4 regions of the Shinella sp. WSC3-e genome follow, and region 2 is predicted to be linked to each of the others. Evidence: predicted binding sites of a transcription regulator. Region 2 holds the regulator's gene; each other region holds the start of a gene.

The links. The regulator LexA, encoded in region 2, represses DNA repair genes until DNA is damaged. The targets are predictions, from matches to a motif close to TGTTCNNNNTGTGTTCNG.
Region 1: the regulator LexA is predicted to act here: its motif matches at 2,288-2,305, upstream of AABF56_RS18225 (helicase-related protein).
Region 3: the regulator LexA is predicted to act here: its motif matches at 2,693-2,710, upstream of AABF56_RS04860 (DNA polymerase IV).
Region 4: the regulator LexA is predicted to act here: its motif matches at 1,537-1,554, upstream of AABF56_RS00350 (putative DNA modification/repair radical SAM protein).

What each region holds. Positions count from the first base shown of each region.
Region 1 covers NZ_OZ000530.1:3,698,551-3,702,592, reverse strand. The annotation lists gene AABF56_RS18225 (helicase-related protein) at 1-2,148, opposite strand, end outside; gene AABF56_RS18220 (glutathione S-transferase family protein) at 2,530-3,168, shown strand; gene thpR (RNA 2',3'-cyclic phosphodiesterase) at 3,201-3,782, opposite strand; gene AABF56_RS18210 (arylesterase) at 3,865-4,042, opposite strand, start outside.
Region 2 covers NZ_OZ000530.1:1,391,033-1,395,074, reverse strand. The annotation lists gene trpC (indole-3-glycerol phosphate synthase TrpC) at 1-375, shown strand, start outside; gene moaC (cyclic pyranopterin monophosphate synthase MoaC) at 389-886, shown strand; gene AABF56_RS07095 (molybdopterin molybdotransferase MoeA) at 886-2,109, shown strand; gene lexA (transcriptional repressor LexA) at 2,208-2,927, shown strand; gene AABF56_RS07085 (ComEC/Rec2 family competence protein) at 2,918-4,042, opposite strand, start outside.
Region 3 covers NZ_OZ000530.1:965,453-969,494, forward strand. The annotation lists gene AABF56_RS04855 (L,D-transpeptidase family protein) at 1-1,211, opposite strand, end outside; gene AABF56_RS04860 (DNA polymerase IV) at 1,342-2,688, opposite strand; gene AABF56_RS04865 (DUF3572 domain-containing protein) at 2,812-3,111, opposite strand; gene AABF56_RS04870 (response regulator) at 3,253-3,624, shown strand; gene AABF56_RS04875 (PleD family two-component system response regulator) at 3,641-4,042, shown strand, end outside.
Region 4 covers NZ_OZ000530.1:77,109-81,150, forward strand. The annotation lists gene AABF56_RS00340 (SDR family NAD(P)-dependent oxidoreductase) at 1-610, shown strand, start outside; gene AABF56_RS00345 (HAD family hydrolase) at 653-1,306, shown strand; gene AABF56_RS00350 (putative DNA modification/repair radical SAM protein) at 1,558-2,787, shown strand; gene AABF56_RS00355 (UdgX family uracil-DNA binding protein) at 2,787-4,042, shown strand, end outside.

The DNA of each region.
Region 1 (4,042 bases), 2.3 Mb from region 2:
GGTGCGGCCGGCGGCGAGCACCGGGATGAGGTCGCCGTAGCCCGGCTTGTCGAGGCCATCGTTCTTCAGCGCCCAGAGCAGGGTGATGAGCTCGGCCGGGGCTGGCTTCAGGAGCGCGGGCATGAAGATGTGGTAGGCGCCGAAGCGGATGCCGTGCTTGCGGATCGAGGCGCGGGCTTCCTGGTCGAGCGACTTCACGTCCTCCGCCACGTCGCGGCGGAAGAGCACGCCGAGGTTCTCGACGAGCTGGAAGGCGAGGCCCTTGGCGAGACCCTGCAGGTCTTCCGCGCGCGAAAGGTCGTCGAGCGGCTTCAGCACGGTCGCGATGTGATGGTTCACGAAGCGCTCGATACGGGCGGCGACGTGGTCGCGCGCATTGCCGGTCAGCTGCTCGTCGGAGAGCAGGATGACGCGCGGGCGCATGACGTGGTCGCTCGCCGTCAGGCGCGCGACGGGATCGCCGAGCCAGCGCACGGTGCCGTCGGAGCCGAGCGCGAGGTCGCCGTTGCCGGCGGCATGCAGGCGTGCGGCCCGGGCTTCGAACTCCAGCGCAAGCGCCTTCTGCGCAGCCGCCTGCACGGCCTTCGCATCGGGACCTTCCGTTCCGGAGGCCAGCGTAAACCGGAAACCGGCCAACTGCCCGACATGATGTCCCTCTACGAAGACATCGCCATTCACACTGATTTCAGCTTCCAGCATCGCATTCTCTCTCAGGCGCTTCATGAGCACAGATGTCCTGCGATCAACAAAGCGTTTCGTCAACCGTTCATGTAGCGCATCGGACAATCGGTCTTCGATTTCCCGCGTCTTTTCCTGCCAGTGTGTCGGATCGGCAAGCCATCCGGGCCGATTCGACACATAGGTCCATGTCCTTATCTGTGCGATTCGTGCCGAAAGCGTGTCGATCTCGCCATCGGTTCGATCGGCGCGGCGCACCTGGTCGGCCATGAAGTCTTCGTTAACCGCGCCGCGCTTTATGAGGTCCGCATAGAGCGTCGAGATGAGGTCGGCGTGCTGCGCGGGGGCGATGCGGCGGTAGTCGGGAAGCGCGCAGGCCTCCCAGAGCTTCTCGACGCGCTCCGGCGTCGTCGCGAGATCGCGGACGTCGGGGTAGCGCGACAGATGCTCCAGCGCCTGCTGGTCGACGGCCGGCAGCGCCCGTGTCAGCCCGCTTATCGGCGGCGGCGCGTCGAGCGAATGGCGCAGCGCCGAGAGGGAGGAATAGTCGAACCGGGTGGTGCGCCACTGCAGCACGCGCACGGGGTCGAACTGGTGCGTCTCGATGCGCTTGACCAGCTCGTCGTCGAACGGATCGACGCGGCCCGTCACGCCGAAGGTGCCGTCGCGCAGGTGCCGGCCGGCGCGGCCGGCGATCTGGGCGAGCTCGGCGGGGTTGAGGTTGCGGAACTGGTAGCCGTCGAACTTGCGGTCCTGGGCGAAGGCGACATGGTCGACGTCGAGGTTGAGGCCCATGCCGATCGCATCGGTCGCGACGAGATATTCGACGTCGCCCTCCTGGTAGAGCGCGACCTGTGCATTGCGGGTGCGGGGTGAAAGCGCGCCGAGCACCACCGCCGCCCCGCCGCGCTGGCGGCGGATCAGTTCGGCGATCGCATAGACCTCGTCGGCGGAGAAGGCGACGATGGCCGTGCGCTGCGGCAGGCGGGTGATCTTCTTCGAGCCGGAATAGAAGAGCTGCGACAGCCGCGGGCGCTCGACGACCGCGATGCCGGGCAGCAGCTGTTCCAGGATCGGCTTCATCGTCGCCGCGCCGAGCAGCAGCGTCTCGTCGCGGCCGCGCAGATGCAGCACCCGGTCGGTAAAAATGTGGCCGCGTTCCAGATCGCCGGCCAGCTGCATCTCGTCGATCGCGACGAAGGAGGCGCGCGTCTCGCGCGGCATCGCCTCCACCGTGCAGACCGAATAGCGCGCCATGTGCGGCGTGATCTTCTCCTCGCCGGTGACGAGTGCCACATTGTGCGGGCCGACCTTGTCGACGAGGCGCGTATAGACCTCGCGCGCCAAGAGGCGCAGAGGCAGGCCGATCACGCCCGTCTCATGTGCCACCATGCGCTCGATTGCGTAGTGGGTCTTGCCCGTATTGGTCGGGCCGAGCACCGCGGTGACCCCGCGGCCGCTCAAGATCATGGGTGCTTGCGACAAGTCACGCCCCGGCAGGTTTCAATTTCCGCCGGACGCATCCGGCAGGCAACAGATGCCCATCGGGAGGCCCGATGGCAAGGGGCAAGACGAAGGACGCGGCTTTTCTCCAGGGTCGGACGGTACCCGGAACAGTCTGCGAACGAATCGGAGACGAATCACTGACTCGGGCGGATTCAGGGTTTGTTCACCACAAGGGATTGACGGGATTCGGGCGGGTCGACACGAAATGCTGAATCGCGCCAGGGACTAAGCACGGGGGAGCTTGCAGCATTCGGGCCTTTCGAACGCCACGGTTTCTTTTCGCGCCGATGTCGGCCCGTCCCTCGCCCGGGCGTCTTTCGGGGTATGCAAATGGAGGCAAGCCGAATGAAGATCTATTTCAGCCGCAACCCCAATCCCCGCGTGGCGGTCGCAGCCGCGCGCTTTTTGAAGGCAGACGTCGAATTCGCGTTCGCAGCGCCGCTGGCGGCGGGTCAGGCGGAGCGCTACAGGCCGCTGAACCCGAACCTGTTGCTGCCAATTCTCGAGCTTCCCGGCCGGACGCTCTGGGAAAGCGACGCCATCGTCTGCTGGCTCTCCCGAAACGCCCGTTCGAATTTCTGGCGCACCGACGATGACGAGCCGGACATGATCCGCTGGATCAGCTGGGCGAAGGAAAATTTCGTCAAGGCATGCGACATCGTGCAATGGGAACGCGGGACAAAGCCGCGCTACGGCATCGGCGCCTGCGACGAGCAGATGGTCGCGGAAGGACTTCGGCAGTTTCACAAGGCCGCGCGCATCCTGGAAAGCGAACTGTCAAACCGCGCGTGGCTCGTTGGCGACACCGTCTCGTTCGCGGATTTCCGGATGGCGACCTTCCTACCCTACAACGACGTCGCCCGGCTGCCGCTTGACGAATATCCGGCAATACAGGATTGGAACGAGCGGCTTGAACGGATCGATGCGTGGCGCGAGCCCTTCGCGGGACTGACCGCACCTGACCTGCCGCCGTTGCCCAGCTGAAATGACGTACCCGCAGCTGTCTGTCCGTTCTGTCAAACCGGATGGTCGTGCAAGTCCGCGCCGTCCCAGCCGCCGCCGGCCTCGTAGAGCGGGAAAACCTCTTCCGTAAGGTACGGCCCCCCGCCGACCGATTCCTTCGAGGACATCAGCACGAAGCGGTTCACCGTGAAGGGGGCGGTGTGGAAATTGCCGCGGCCGGAAAGGTAGTGGGCGACGTCCTCGGTGCGGGCGTTGCGCAGGCGGGCGAGCGTGACGTGGGGCGTGAACTTTCGCGGATCGGCGGGAAGGCCGAGGCGCTGGCAGATGCGCTCGATTTCGCCCTGGAGGGCGTACATTTCCGGCGCCTGCGTCACGCCGGCGAAGACGGAATGCGGCTTCTTCGAGCCGAAGGAGCCCATGCCCGACAGGGCCAGCTGGAATTCCGGGCGCTCGATGCGGTCGAGCTTGTCGACCACCTCGTCGGCAGTGCGGCCGTCGATATCGCCGATGAAACGCAAGGTAATGTGGAAGTTCTCGACATCGATCCAGCGGGCTCCGGGAAGTCCGCCTCTCAGCAAGGAGAGGCTCATGGCAGCATTGCGCGGCACTTCGAGGGCGACGAAAAGTCTCGGCATGGCGACTTCTCCCTGCTGGAATGTACTGTCAGCGAATCACGCAATGGATTTTTGCGCAACCCTTATTTCGCACCCGCGAAAACTACTCCTTCGCCGGTATCGATTTGATGAACGCTTCGGCGGCCGGAAGGATCGTCGCGACCATCACGTCCACCCCCTCGGAATTCGGATGCATGCCATCCTCCAATTGCAGGTTCGCCTTGGTGACGACCCCGTCGAGGAAGAACGGATAGAGCGCGACGCCGTGCTTTTCCGCCATG
Region 2 (4,042 bases):
CTCGGCGACGACGACGCGAAGAGGCTGGAGGACGCCGCCTTCTCGCTCGGCATGGACGTGCTGATCGAGGTGCACGACGCGCCGGAAATGGAGCGCGCGCTGAAGCTCAAGTCCAAGCTCGTCGGCATCAACAACCGCAACCTGCGCACCTTCGAGGTGGATCTCGCCGTGTCGGAAAAGCTCGCCGGCATGGTGCCCGAGGACCGGCTGCTGGTCGGCGAGAGCGGCATCTTCACCCATGCGGATTGCGAACGGCTCGGCAAGGCCGGCATCTCCACCTTCCTCGTCGGCGAGAGCCTGATGCGCAAGGACGACGTGGCGGCCGCGACGCGCGAGCTCCTGACCGGCTCCGCCGGCATGCTGGCGGCGGAATGATGGCGGTCGCGCAATGACGGGCGAGGCCCGCACGCTCACCCATATCGACGCCGCCGGGCAAGCCAGCATGGTGGATGTCGGCGACAAGGCCGAGACGGTGCGCGTTGCAAGAGCCGAAGGCTTCGTCCGCATGGCGCCGGCGACGCTGGAGCTCATCCTTAGCGGCAATGCCAAGAAGGGCGACGTGATCGGCACGGCGCGCCTTGCCGGCATCATGGCCGCCAAGCAGACCGCGAGCCTCATCCCGCTCTGCCATCCGTTGATGCTGACCAAGGTGGCCGTGGAGGTCTTCGAGGACCGCGCCCTGCCGGGCCTGCGCGTCGAGGCGATGGCCAAGCTCACCGGCCGCACCGGCGTCGAGATGGAAGCGCTCACCGCCGTCAGCGTCGCCTGCCTCACCATCTACGACATGGCCAAGGCCGCTGACCGCGAAATGGAGATAAGCGGCATCCGCCTCGTCGAAAAATCCGGCGGACGCTCCGGCGACTACCGGCGCGGAGACGCCGGCTGATGTCCCTCCTCAGCGTCGCGGACGCCCTCGACCGCCTGCTTTCCGCCGCCCGGCCGACGCGGCGGACGGAGACGGTTGGGCTGCACGAGGCCGACGGCCGCGTGCTCGCCGAAGACATCGCCGCACGGCTGACGCAGCCGCCCTTCGACAATTCCGCCATGGACGGCTATGCGGTGCGCCATGCGGACATCGCCGTGCTCGGCTCCGTCCTGTCGGTCGTCGGCCTCTCCTCGGCCGGCCATGCCTTCGAGGGCATCGCGGCGCCCGGCGAGGCGGTGCGCATCTTCACCGGCGCCCCGCTGCCGGCCTTCGCCGATACCGTTCTGCTGCAGGAAGATGCCGCGGTGCTGGAAGACGGCCGCATCCGCACCACCTTCCTCACCCCGAAGGGCCGCCACATCCGTCCCCGCGGCCAGGATTTCTCCGAGGGCGAGGTCGTCCTGAAGGCCGGCGACGTGCTCGATGCCGGCCGGCTGACCGTGGCGGCGGCGATGAACCACCCCGTCTTGCCGGTCTATGCCCGCCCCCGCATCGCCCTGCTCGCCACCGGCGACGAGCTCGTGCCGCCCGGCACGCCGCCCGGCGCCAGCCAGATCATCGCCTCCAACACCTACGGCGTCGCCGCCCTCGCCCGGGAGGCCGGCGCGGAGGTGATCGACCTCGGCATCGTTCGCGACGACAGGCAGGCGCTGCTGGAGGCCGTTCGCCACGCGCTGACGCAGGATATCGACGTGCTCGTCACGCTCGGCGGCGCCTCCGTCGGGGATTTCGACCTCGTGCAGCCCGTGCTCGGCGAGGCGGGCATGGAACTCGATTTCTGGCGCATCGCCATGCGCCCGGGAAAACCCCTGATGGTCGGCCGCCTCGGCGCGGTCCAGGTGGTGGGCCTGCCCGGCAATCCCGTTTCGAGCCTCGTCTGCTCGCATCTCTTCCTCGCTCCCCTCGTGCGCCGTCTCGCCCGCCTGCCGGCGAAAGACCGGCAACATCCGGCCGTCGCCGCCGTGCCGCTCAAGGAGAACGACCACCGGCAGGACTATGTCCGCGCGCGCATCGCCCGCGGCCCCGCCGGCGAACTGCTCGTCACGCCCCTCGACAAGCAGGATTCCTCGATGATGAAGGCGTTCGCCGTCTCCGAAGGCCTGCTCGTCCGCCCGCCCCACGCCCCGGCGGCCCCGGCGGGCACGCCCTGCACGGTTCTTCTGCTGCGCGAACCTGCCGCCTGAACAGTACTATTATTGTTTCAGCAACCCCTTGCGGAACACATATGGAACAGATAGTGTCTGTTCTGGATTTGTTTCACACGATTCTCGGTGGAGGGGCCATGCTCACGCGCAAACAACAGGAACTTCTCCTGTTCATTCATGAACGGATGAAGGAGTCCGGCATTCCCCCCTCCTTCGACGAGATGAAGGATGCGCTGGATCTCGCCTCCAAGTCCGGCATCCACCGCCTCATCACGGCGCTGGAGGAGCGCGGCTTCATCCGGCGCCTGCCCAACCGGGCCCGCGCGCTGGAGGTGATCAAGCTTCCCGAGGCCTATACCCAGAGCCTGCAGCCGCGCCGCGGCTTTTCGCCGGCGGTCATCGAGGGCAGCCGCGGCAAGCAGGCCCCGGCCGCCGCCCCGCCGCAGCGCACGCCGATCGCGGAGATCCCGTCTTCCGTCTCCGTACCGGTCATGGGCCGCATCGCCGCCGGCGTGCCGATCTCCGCCATCCAGAACAACACGCATGACATCACCGTGCCGGCCGAGATGATCGGCAACGGTGAGCACTATGCGCTGGAGGTCAAGGGCGACTCGATGATCGAGGCCGGCATTCTCGACGGCGACACGGTCATCATCCGCAATGCCAGCAGCGCCAATCCCGGTGAAATCATCGTGGCGCTTGTCGACGACGAGGAGGCGACCTTGAAGCGCTTCCGCCGCAAGGGCGCGTCCATCGCGCTCGAAGCGGCAAACCCAGCCTACGAGACCCGCATCTTCGGGCCGGACCGCGTGAAGATCCAGGGCAAGCTGGTCGGCCTCATCCGCCGCTACAACTGATCCTTCGGAAGATCGAAGGTGCCGGTGCGCCAGTCATAGGTGCGATGGCGGGACCACGGCCGGGCTAAGCTTTCGACGGCCGGCGTGATGTCGGCCCCGGAGAGAGCGCCGGATGCGCCTTCAGGATCCGGCCGGATCTCGAGGGCGCCGGTTCGCCTCAGATGACGCGCCGTCACCAGGCGGGCGCCCGAACGGCAGACCTCCAGCCGGAGGGCAAAGGGAACGACGACGAGATCGGCGGCGTCGCAGGCCGTGCCCAGGAAGGCGACGTCGTCCAGGGTGACGATCCGCCAGCCGCTCGGCGAGACGGCGGCGCAGAATGCCTTTGCCTCGCAAACGAAATTGTCGCCCTCTCTCGCCGCCGTGAAAGCCGCGGCCATGGCGTCCCTCGCCTTTTGCCGGTCGGCCTTGCGCCGGGGCCGTTTCCGGTCTCCGGTTGCACCGGAGGGCTCGCCCGCGTCCTCGATAGTCAATCCCGCGCTCCGGCGGATGTCCGGTTTTGCAAGATCGCCGAGCCGGAGGGCGCGCCGCCACTGCGCATAGATGAAGTCCGGCGGCCGCGCACGGTTCGTCGCGACGGTTTCGCCATGAAGGATGGCGACGAGGCGGCCGTCCTCCGACACCAGCGCCTCCGGCGCATCGCGTCCGGCCGGCCAGCAGGCGATGGCGAGGCCGAGGCCGACAAGCAACGTTCCCGCATGGCGCAGCCGCGTGCGCAGGATGCAGACAAGGCCGCCGCCGAGGCCGACCAGAAGGAAGGCGGCGGGCGCAATGCGGCCGGTGACGATCTCGCCCTTCCAGTTCGCGACCCATGTCGAAAGGGCGATCATCCACTCGATGCCCTTGCCCATGATCGCGAAGGGCACCGCATCGAGGCCAAGGGGCATCAAGAGCACGGCGACGAGACCGAAGGGCATGACGACGGCGCTGATGACGGGCATGGCGAGCAGGTTGCCGGCCAGCCCGTAGGCCGGGATGCGGTGGAAGTGGCCGATGGAATAGATCAGGGTCGAGAACCCGCCGATCAGCGAGGACAGCATGAGCCCGCCGAAGAAGCGGCCGAGCGCGCCGCCGAAGAGTTTCAGGCGCCCTCCCCCGTCCTCCCGCCGGACGGG
Region 3 (4,042 bases), 430 kb from region 2:
AAGTCCGTGCCGTCGCCGGTCTCCGGGCCGAGGCCGGTGTCGGAGATGGAGAGGGAGGCGCCTTCGCCCATCAGGCCGGAAATGCGCAGGCGCATCTCCTCGGGAATGTCGAGGCGGTCGAGGGTCCTGGCCAGCGCGTCGGGGGCGGCTGCGTCCGCTTCGGTGGTGATGCCGAGGCGCTTCATCGTCGCCTGCGAGAGCTGGTTGTCCATGCTCACGCCATACCATTCCGCCTTGCCCTTGTCGGCATCGACCCCGCGGGCGAGCAGGAAATGCGTGCCGAGGGCGATGTCCGGATCGCGGATGGCGATCGGCATTTCGAGCACGGGCTTGAACTTCTGCCGCACGAGGATCTGCCCGTTCGGCGGCGCCCCCTTGCCGGCCTTGGCATAGACGGCGGCGATGAGCTCCGGCGCGATCACGCCGTCCTCCGTCAGCCCCTCGGCGCGCTGGAAGGCGCGGATGGCGGCCACGGTCTGCTTGCCGTGCAGGCCGTCCGGCACGCCGGCGTCATGGCCGAGCGAATTGAGGAGGGCCTGCAGGTCCATCAGCATCTCGCGCTCGCCGCGGCGGGTGATGAGGATGCGGATCGGGTCCTGTTCTGTCTTCTGCACGATGGGCGTGACGATATCCGGCTTTGGATCGGTCATCGCCACCTCGACGCTCTTGTCGCCGGCTTCGATGAGGGCGGGGCGCAGGCCCGCATCCGAGAGCAGCGGCGTATCCGGCACGACGACGACGGGCTTGAATAGCGCGGCATGCACGATGCGCTGCGGCGCGACCTCGTGGTCGGTGATGAGGACGTGGCCGCCGCGGCGCGTCGTGCTGAACAGCGTCTTCGCAAAATCGTTCGGCAGGCGCACGCAGCCGTGCGAGGCGGGATAGGACGGCACGCTGTTGGAGGCGTGCAGCGCGATGCCCGACCAGGTCAGCCGCTGCATGAAGGGCATCGGCGCGCTGTCGTAGAGGTTGGAGAAGTGCGTGCGCTTCTTCTCGAGGATCGAGAAGATGCCGGTCGGCGTCGAATGTCCCGCCTTGCCGGTGGAGACGCGCGAGGTGGCGACCACCACGCCGCCATCGTAGACCTTCAATTGCTGCAGGTCCTTCGACACCATGATCTGGAGCGGACCTTCGAGCGCGCCGCCGAGCGCGGTGGCGCAGCTCAGCATCAGGCCCAACATGCTCATGCCGGTAACGAGGCGAAACTTCATGTGACCCATCCGTACGCAATACAAACCGGCGGGAAGCGTAGTGCATCCGGTTTAAGGAAGGCTTGATGCTTGCCGGCGCTTCCCCGATCTGTGCCATCCCGATGCAGTCAGAACGCCGGCTTGCCGGGATTTATTCGGTCGGGTCGTCGATTTTTCCGGCGGTCTTGAATGTCAACTTTTCGTGAAAACGAGCCGGGCCGGATTTGCCGAACGTATAGCCGGTCTCCACGCTCGCCTTGCCGAATTTGTCGCGCAGCGTGTTCATCGCGGCTTCGGCGGCGGCGCGGCGGCCGGCGGCGGGATCGACGAGATCCGGCGGATCGGCGCGGCCGGGATCGGCAAGGTCGCTGACGCCGATGCCGATCAGCCGGTACTTCGTGCCGTCGATCTCCTTGCGCAGGAGTTCGGCGCCGGTGCGGAAGATGCGGTCGGCAAGCATGGTCGGGTCTTCCAGCTTGCGGTTGCGCGTGCGGCCCTTGAAATCGGCGGTCTTCAGCTTGAGCACGACCGTATGGCCGGCAATGCCGGATTTGCGCAGGCGCGTGGCCACCTTCTCGCTGAGGCGGCGCAGATGCGTCACCAGCTCATCGTAGCCCGCGATATCGTCGAAGAAGGTGGTTTCGGCCGACACGCTCTTGGCCGGGTCGTTCGGGTGCACCTCCCGGTCGTCCTGCCCGCGGGAGAGGTTGAAGAGCCGCTTGCCCATCACGCCGTAGCGACGCATCAGGTCGGTTTCCTCCATGGTCTGCAACTGGCCGACGGTGCGGATGCCGTCGCGCTCCAGCGTCTCGGCGAAGGCCTTGCCGACACCCCAGATGAGGCGCACCGGCTTTTCGCGCAGGAAGTCGAGCGCTTCGGCCGCGCCGATGACGGAAAAGCCGCGCGGCTTGTTGAGGTCCGAGGCGACCTTGGCGAGGAACTTGCAATAGGAAAGGCCGATCGAGATCGTGATGCCGACCTCCTTCTCCACGCGCTGGGCGAAGCGGGCGAGCACCCGGGCGGGCGGGTCGTGGTGCAGGCGTTCGGTGCCCTTGAGCTCCAGAAAGGCCTCGTCGATGGAAAGCGGCTGCACCAGCGGCGTCAGGTCCTGCATCATCGCGCGCACCTGCCGGCCCACGGCGACGTATTTCTCCATGTTCGGGCTGATGACGACGGCGTTCGGGCAGGCCTCCAGCGCCTTGAACATCGGCATGGCCGAGCGCACGCCATGGATCCGCGCGACATAGCAGGCGGTGGAGACGACGCCGCGCTTGCCGCCGCCGACGATGACGGGCTTGTCGGCAAGCTCCGGATTGTCCCGCTTTTCGATCGCGGCGTAGAAGGCGTCGCAGTCGATATGGGCGAGCGTCAGGCCGTAGAGCTCGTCATGATAGACGAGGCGGGGGCTGCCGCAGGCACGGCAGCGGCGCAGATTGGCCGGCTGCCCGGCAAGGCAGTCGCGGCAGAAGCCCGGAAAACGCGAGTCGGCGATGCTCATCGTATGGAACAAATATTGAACATCGCGACATTACTGCTTAAATTCACGAGTCTCAATAGTCGCCGGAGGTGAATGCATGACGACGCACAGGCAAGCGCGTGGCGACCCCGGCGAAGCGCCCGCTCAGAAATCCTCGCCGCCATATGGCCCGGAGAGGATGGCGTGGGCATGCACGACCGCTTCCGGCGTAACGCCCGTCGCCGCGCTGAAGGCGAGAAGCGTCGGCTCATGGTCCATCAGGAAGCCGACGAGACCGGCGAGGAAGCCGGGATCGTTGACGGCATTGCGCACTTCGGAAGGGGCAACGCCGGTGAGCGCGAGGAAGCGCGACAGCAGCTCCGGTTCGCCGGCAAGCCAGCCGAGGATGGCGACGGCGGTTGCCTCCGCCTCGGCCACCGCGGGTGTATCTTTTTGGCTTTTCATCGTTTTCCCTCGGAAAATTTACCTTTTAATCAACCAAGTCACGCTAACGTTGATGCGGACAGGCTGGGTGATTTCGGCTCTGCCGCAACGTATCGATCTCCCAAAAGGTTGCAAGGCCGGTGAGAGGAACAGGGACGCACGATGCCCAAGCAGGTGATGATTGTCGAGGACAACGAGCTCAACATGAAGCTCTTCCGGGACCTCATCGAGGCGTCCGGCTATACGACCATCCAGACCCGTAATGGCATGGAAGCCCTTGATCTTGCCCGAAAATATCGCCCGGACCTGATCCTGATGGACATCCAGCTTCCGGAGGTCTCGGGCCTTGAGGTCACCAAGTGGCTGAAGGAGGACGACGAGCTCCATGTCATCCCGGTGATCGCTGTCACGGCCTTTGCGATGAAGGGCGACGAGGAGCGCATCCGCCAGGGCGGCTGCGAGGCCTATGTCTCCAAGCCGATTTCCGTTCCGAAATTCATCGAAACGATCAAAACCTATCTCGGCGACGCTTGAGGCGGAGGTCTGGGGCATGACAGCACGCATTCTCGTCGTCGACGACATTCCGGCCAATGTGAAGCTGCTCGAGGCGCGGCTGCTGGCGGAATATTTCGACGTGCTGACGGCTGGGAATGGCTACGACGCGCTGGCCATGTGCGAGCGCACCCAGGTCGACCTCATCCTGCTCGACATCATGATGCCCGGCATCGACGGTTTCGAGGTCTGCGAGCGGCTGAAGGCCAATCCGCGCACCGCCCATATCCCGGTGGTCATGGTGACGGCGCTCGACCAGCCGTCCGACCGGGTGCGGGGCCTCAAGGCCGGTGCCGACGACTTCCTGACCAAGCCGGTCAACGACCTGCAGCTCATGTCGCGGGTGAAAAGCCTCGTGCGGTTGAAGACGCTGACGGACGAGCTGCGCATGCGCGCGGCC
Region 4 (4,042 bases), 1.3 Mb from region 2:
CAAGGGCTGCGTCGCCCGCGGTGGCCGTCCGCCGGTCTACCAGTATCTCAACCTGCGCAATGTCGAGGCCCTCGAGGCCTTCATCACGAAGAGCGGCGTCGAGCGCGGGCCGATCAGCGTTCTTGTCAACAATGCGGGCAATGACGACCGTCACCAGCTTTCCGAGGTAACGTCGGAATATTTCGACGATCGCATAGCGGTGAACCTGCGGCACCAGGTGTTCGCGGCCAAGGCCGTCGTTTCGCAGATGAAAGGGCTGGGTGGCGGCTCGATCATCAATCTCTCCTCCATAACCTGGATGGAGGCGGATGGCGACGGCGTGTGCTACGTCACGGCAAAGGCCGCGGTGCACGGAATGACGCGTGCACTGGCGCGCGAGCTCGGCCCGGACAATATCCGCGTCAACTCCATCGCTCCGGGCTGGATCATGACCGAACGGCAGGTGGACCTGTGGCTCACGCCCGAGGGCGAAAAGCAGATCGATGCGCGGCAGGTTCTTCCCGGCCGGATCTATCCGCCGGAAATCGCACGCATGGCCCTGTTCCTGGCCTCCGACGACAGCCGGATGATCTCGAAGCAGTCCTTCATCGTCGATGCGGGCTGGATCTGATCCGCAGGCGCCTTGGCGGCGGCTGGCCAGGAGATGTTTGGCGTGAAGACAAGATACCGATCGATCATCTACGATTTCGATGGCGTCATCCTTGATACGGTGACCGCCAAGGTCGATGCGTTCGCACATGTCTACCGCGACGAGGATCCTGCGAAGATCGCCGCCATCAGGGCCTATGCCGAAGCCAATGGCGGCATGTCACGCTACGAGAAGTTCCGATACTTCGAGGGGACCGTCTTCCACCGGCCGCTCTCGGAGGCCCGGCTCGGCGAGCTCTGCGCGCAATATCGCGCGGCCGTGGAGGCTGCCGTCGCATCGGCGCGCTTTATCGATGGCGCGCTGGAAGGAATAACGCGCCTTCACGGCATCGCGGCCCAGCATGTCGTTTCCGCCGCCCCCGAAGACGAGCTTCGGAGCGCTTTGGCCGAGCGCGGGATTTGCAACCGGTTCAAGTCGATCGGTGGTGCGCCGAAATCCAAGCTCTCCGAATTTCGCCGGATACTCGGCGAGGATGCCGTCGAGGCGGAGGAGGTTCTCGCCATCGGCGATTCCCTCATGGAATATCACGCCGCAGTGGACCTCGGCATTCCATTCCTGGCGATCGTCGCCCCCGGCGTGCCGGACAGGTTCCCGGACGGCGTTCAAAGGGAAGGCAACCTCTTGAACCTCGTCACGCTCATCAACGGACAGGGATAACCGCATTGTCCGGCATGATGAAGGGGACGAGGACGAAATCATCGAGATCGGGACCGTCGCTTTCAGCGTCTACGGGGGTGGAATCGCCCGGGTCGCTGCTGTCCACCTTTGCTCACGTAGTCAAAATTTCGGCATCTGAGGCGTGGGCAGGCCGGGCTGCATGGGGCGCTTTGCATTCGTGTTCCTCGGCGCCGTCGCCGGGCTGTGGGAGAGCTGTTGACAGCGTGAAACGGAACATATAGTGAACATTTATGAAGAAATCGCTACAGGATCGTTTGGCCATCCTGGCGGATGCCGCCAAATACGACGCGTCATGCGCCTCCAGCGGGACAGAGAAACGGGATTCGCTCAGGTCCAACGGCCTTGGCTCCACGGAAGGCGCGGGGATCTGCCATGCATATGCGCCCGATGGGCGGTGTATTTCACTTCTGAAGATCCTGCTCACCAATTTCTGCATCTTCGACTGCGCCTATTGCATCAACCGGTCCTCAAGCAATGTGGAGCGTGCGCGTTTCACGCCGGACGAGGTGGTCTGGCTGACGCTGGAATTCTATCGGCGCAATTATATCGAAGGGCTTTTCCTGTCGTCCGGGATCATCCGCTCGTCGGATCATACGATGGGCGAGATGGTCCGCGTGGCGCGGGACCTGCGCACGGTGCACGGCTTCCGTGGTTATATTCACCTCAAGTCGATCCCCGATGCCGCTCCGGAGCTGATCGAGGAGGCGGGACTCTATGCGGACCGCCTGTCGCTCAACATCGAACTGCCGACGGACGCGGGCATCGGGCGTCTTGCGCCCGAGAAGCGGCCGGACGGCATTCGTCGTGCGATGGGCGATTTGCGCCGCAAGATCGAGGCGGCGGACGAGCCGACCTTGCAGACCAGGCGCCGCAAGCGTTTCGTGCCGGGCGGGCAGAGCACACAGATGATCGTTGGCGCCGATGGAGCCGACGATGCGACGATCCTGAGGACCAGCGCCCGGCTCTACGGCAGCTACGGCCTGAAACGTGTCTATTATTCCGCCTTCAGCCCTATTCCCGATGCCTCCCGCGCGCTGCCGCTCATCAAGCCGCCGCTGGTGCGCGAACATCGGCTCTATCAGGCTGACTGGCTTTATCGCTTCTACGGTTTCGGCGTGGACGAGATCACGGCATCGACAGGCGGCATGCTCGATCTGGACATGGACCCCAAGCTTGCCTGGGCGCTAACCCACCGCCAGACCTTTCCTGTGAACGTCAACCGTGCGGAGCGCGAAACCCTGTTGCGGGTACCGGGGTTCGGCCTGAAGACGGTGGATGCGATCCTGTCCAGCCGCCGCTTTCGCCGCCTGCGGTTGGAGGATCTGGCACGGCTCGGCGTTTCCCTGCGCAAGGTGCGCGCCTTCATCGAGGCGGAGGGATGGACACCCCGGCGTCTTGCCGACCGTGCAGACCTCAAGACGCTCTTTGCCCCGAAACCGGAACAGCTTTCGCTGCTCTGATGCACACGATCCCCCTGCTCGGCCGCGGTGATTTTTCCGAATGGCGGGATGCGGCGCGGGCGCTGGCGGCTGCCGGTATTTCGCCGCGCGACGTGGACTGGCGCATCCAGGGCGATATAGGCCTCTTCGAGGCGAGCGCCCCACCCGGCCTGCCGGCGCCCGATGCCGCCGCGCCGGCGGTCATCGTGCCGCCGGCCTTCCTGCCGCTCGCCGAAGCCGTCGCGTGCCACACCGAGCCGGGGCGCTTTCATCTGCTTTATCGGCTGCTCTGGCGGCTGCAATCTGACCGTCGCCTGCTGGAGCTGACGTCGGACAAGGATGTCGCCTGGGCGCGGCTTCTGGCCAGGAACGTCGCGCGCGACAGCCACAAGATGACGGCCTTCGTCCGCTTCAAGGAGATCGCAGGGGAGGCCGGAGGCCGCCGGCGGTTCTTCGCCTGGTTCGAGCCGACGCATTTCGTCGTCGCCCGAACCGCGCCGTTCTTCCGCCGCCGCTTTGCCGATATGGACTGGATCATCGCCACGCCGAAGGGCACGGCGAGCTGGGACGGCGAAACCCTGATCGCCGACACGCGGCCGGGCGATGATCCCGGGCACGGCGACCCGACGGACGAGCTCTGGCGCACCTATTATGCCAGCATCTTCAATCCCGCGCGGCTCAAGATCAGGGCCATGCAGGCGGAGATGCCGAAGAAATACTGGCGCAACCTGCCGGAAGCCGCGCTGATCCCCGAACTGATCGCCAATGCGGAGGCCAATGTGCGCGCGATGGCCGAACGCGCCGCCAGCGATCCGCCGGCCTTTCACTATCGGCTGAAGGAAGCCGCGCAGGCCATCGCCGAACCGGGATTGGCGGAAGCCGGCACGCTGGAGGCATTGCGCGCGGAGGCCCGCCATTGCACGCGCTGCCCGTTGCATTGCAGCGCCACGCAGACCGTCTTCGGAGAAGGGCCGCAGGATGCGCGCCTCATGATGGTCGGCGAGCAGCCGGGTGATCAGGAAGACCTGAGCGGCCGCCCGTTCGTCGGCCCGGCGGGAAGGGTGTTCGACGCGGCGCTGAAGGAAGCCGGCATTGCCCGCGATACGCTCTATCTGACCAATGCGGTCAAACACTTCAAATATGAGCCGCGTGGCAAGCGCCGCATTCACCAGAAGCCAAACCAGGGTGAGATCCAACATTGCCGCTGGTGGCTGACCAGAGAGGTGGAACTCGTGAAGCCGAAGCTGATCGTGGCGCTCGGTGCGACCGCGATCTA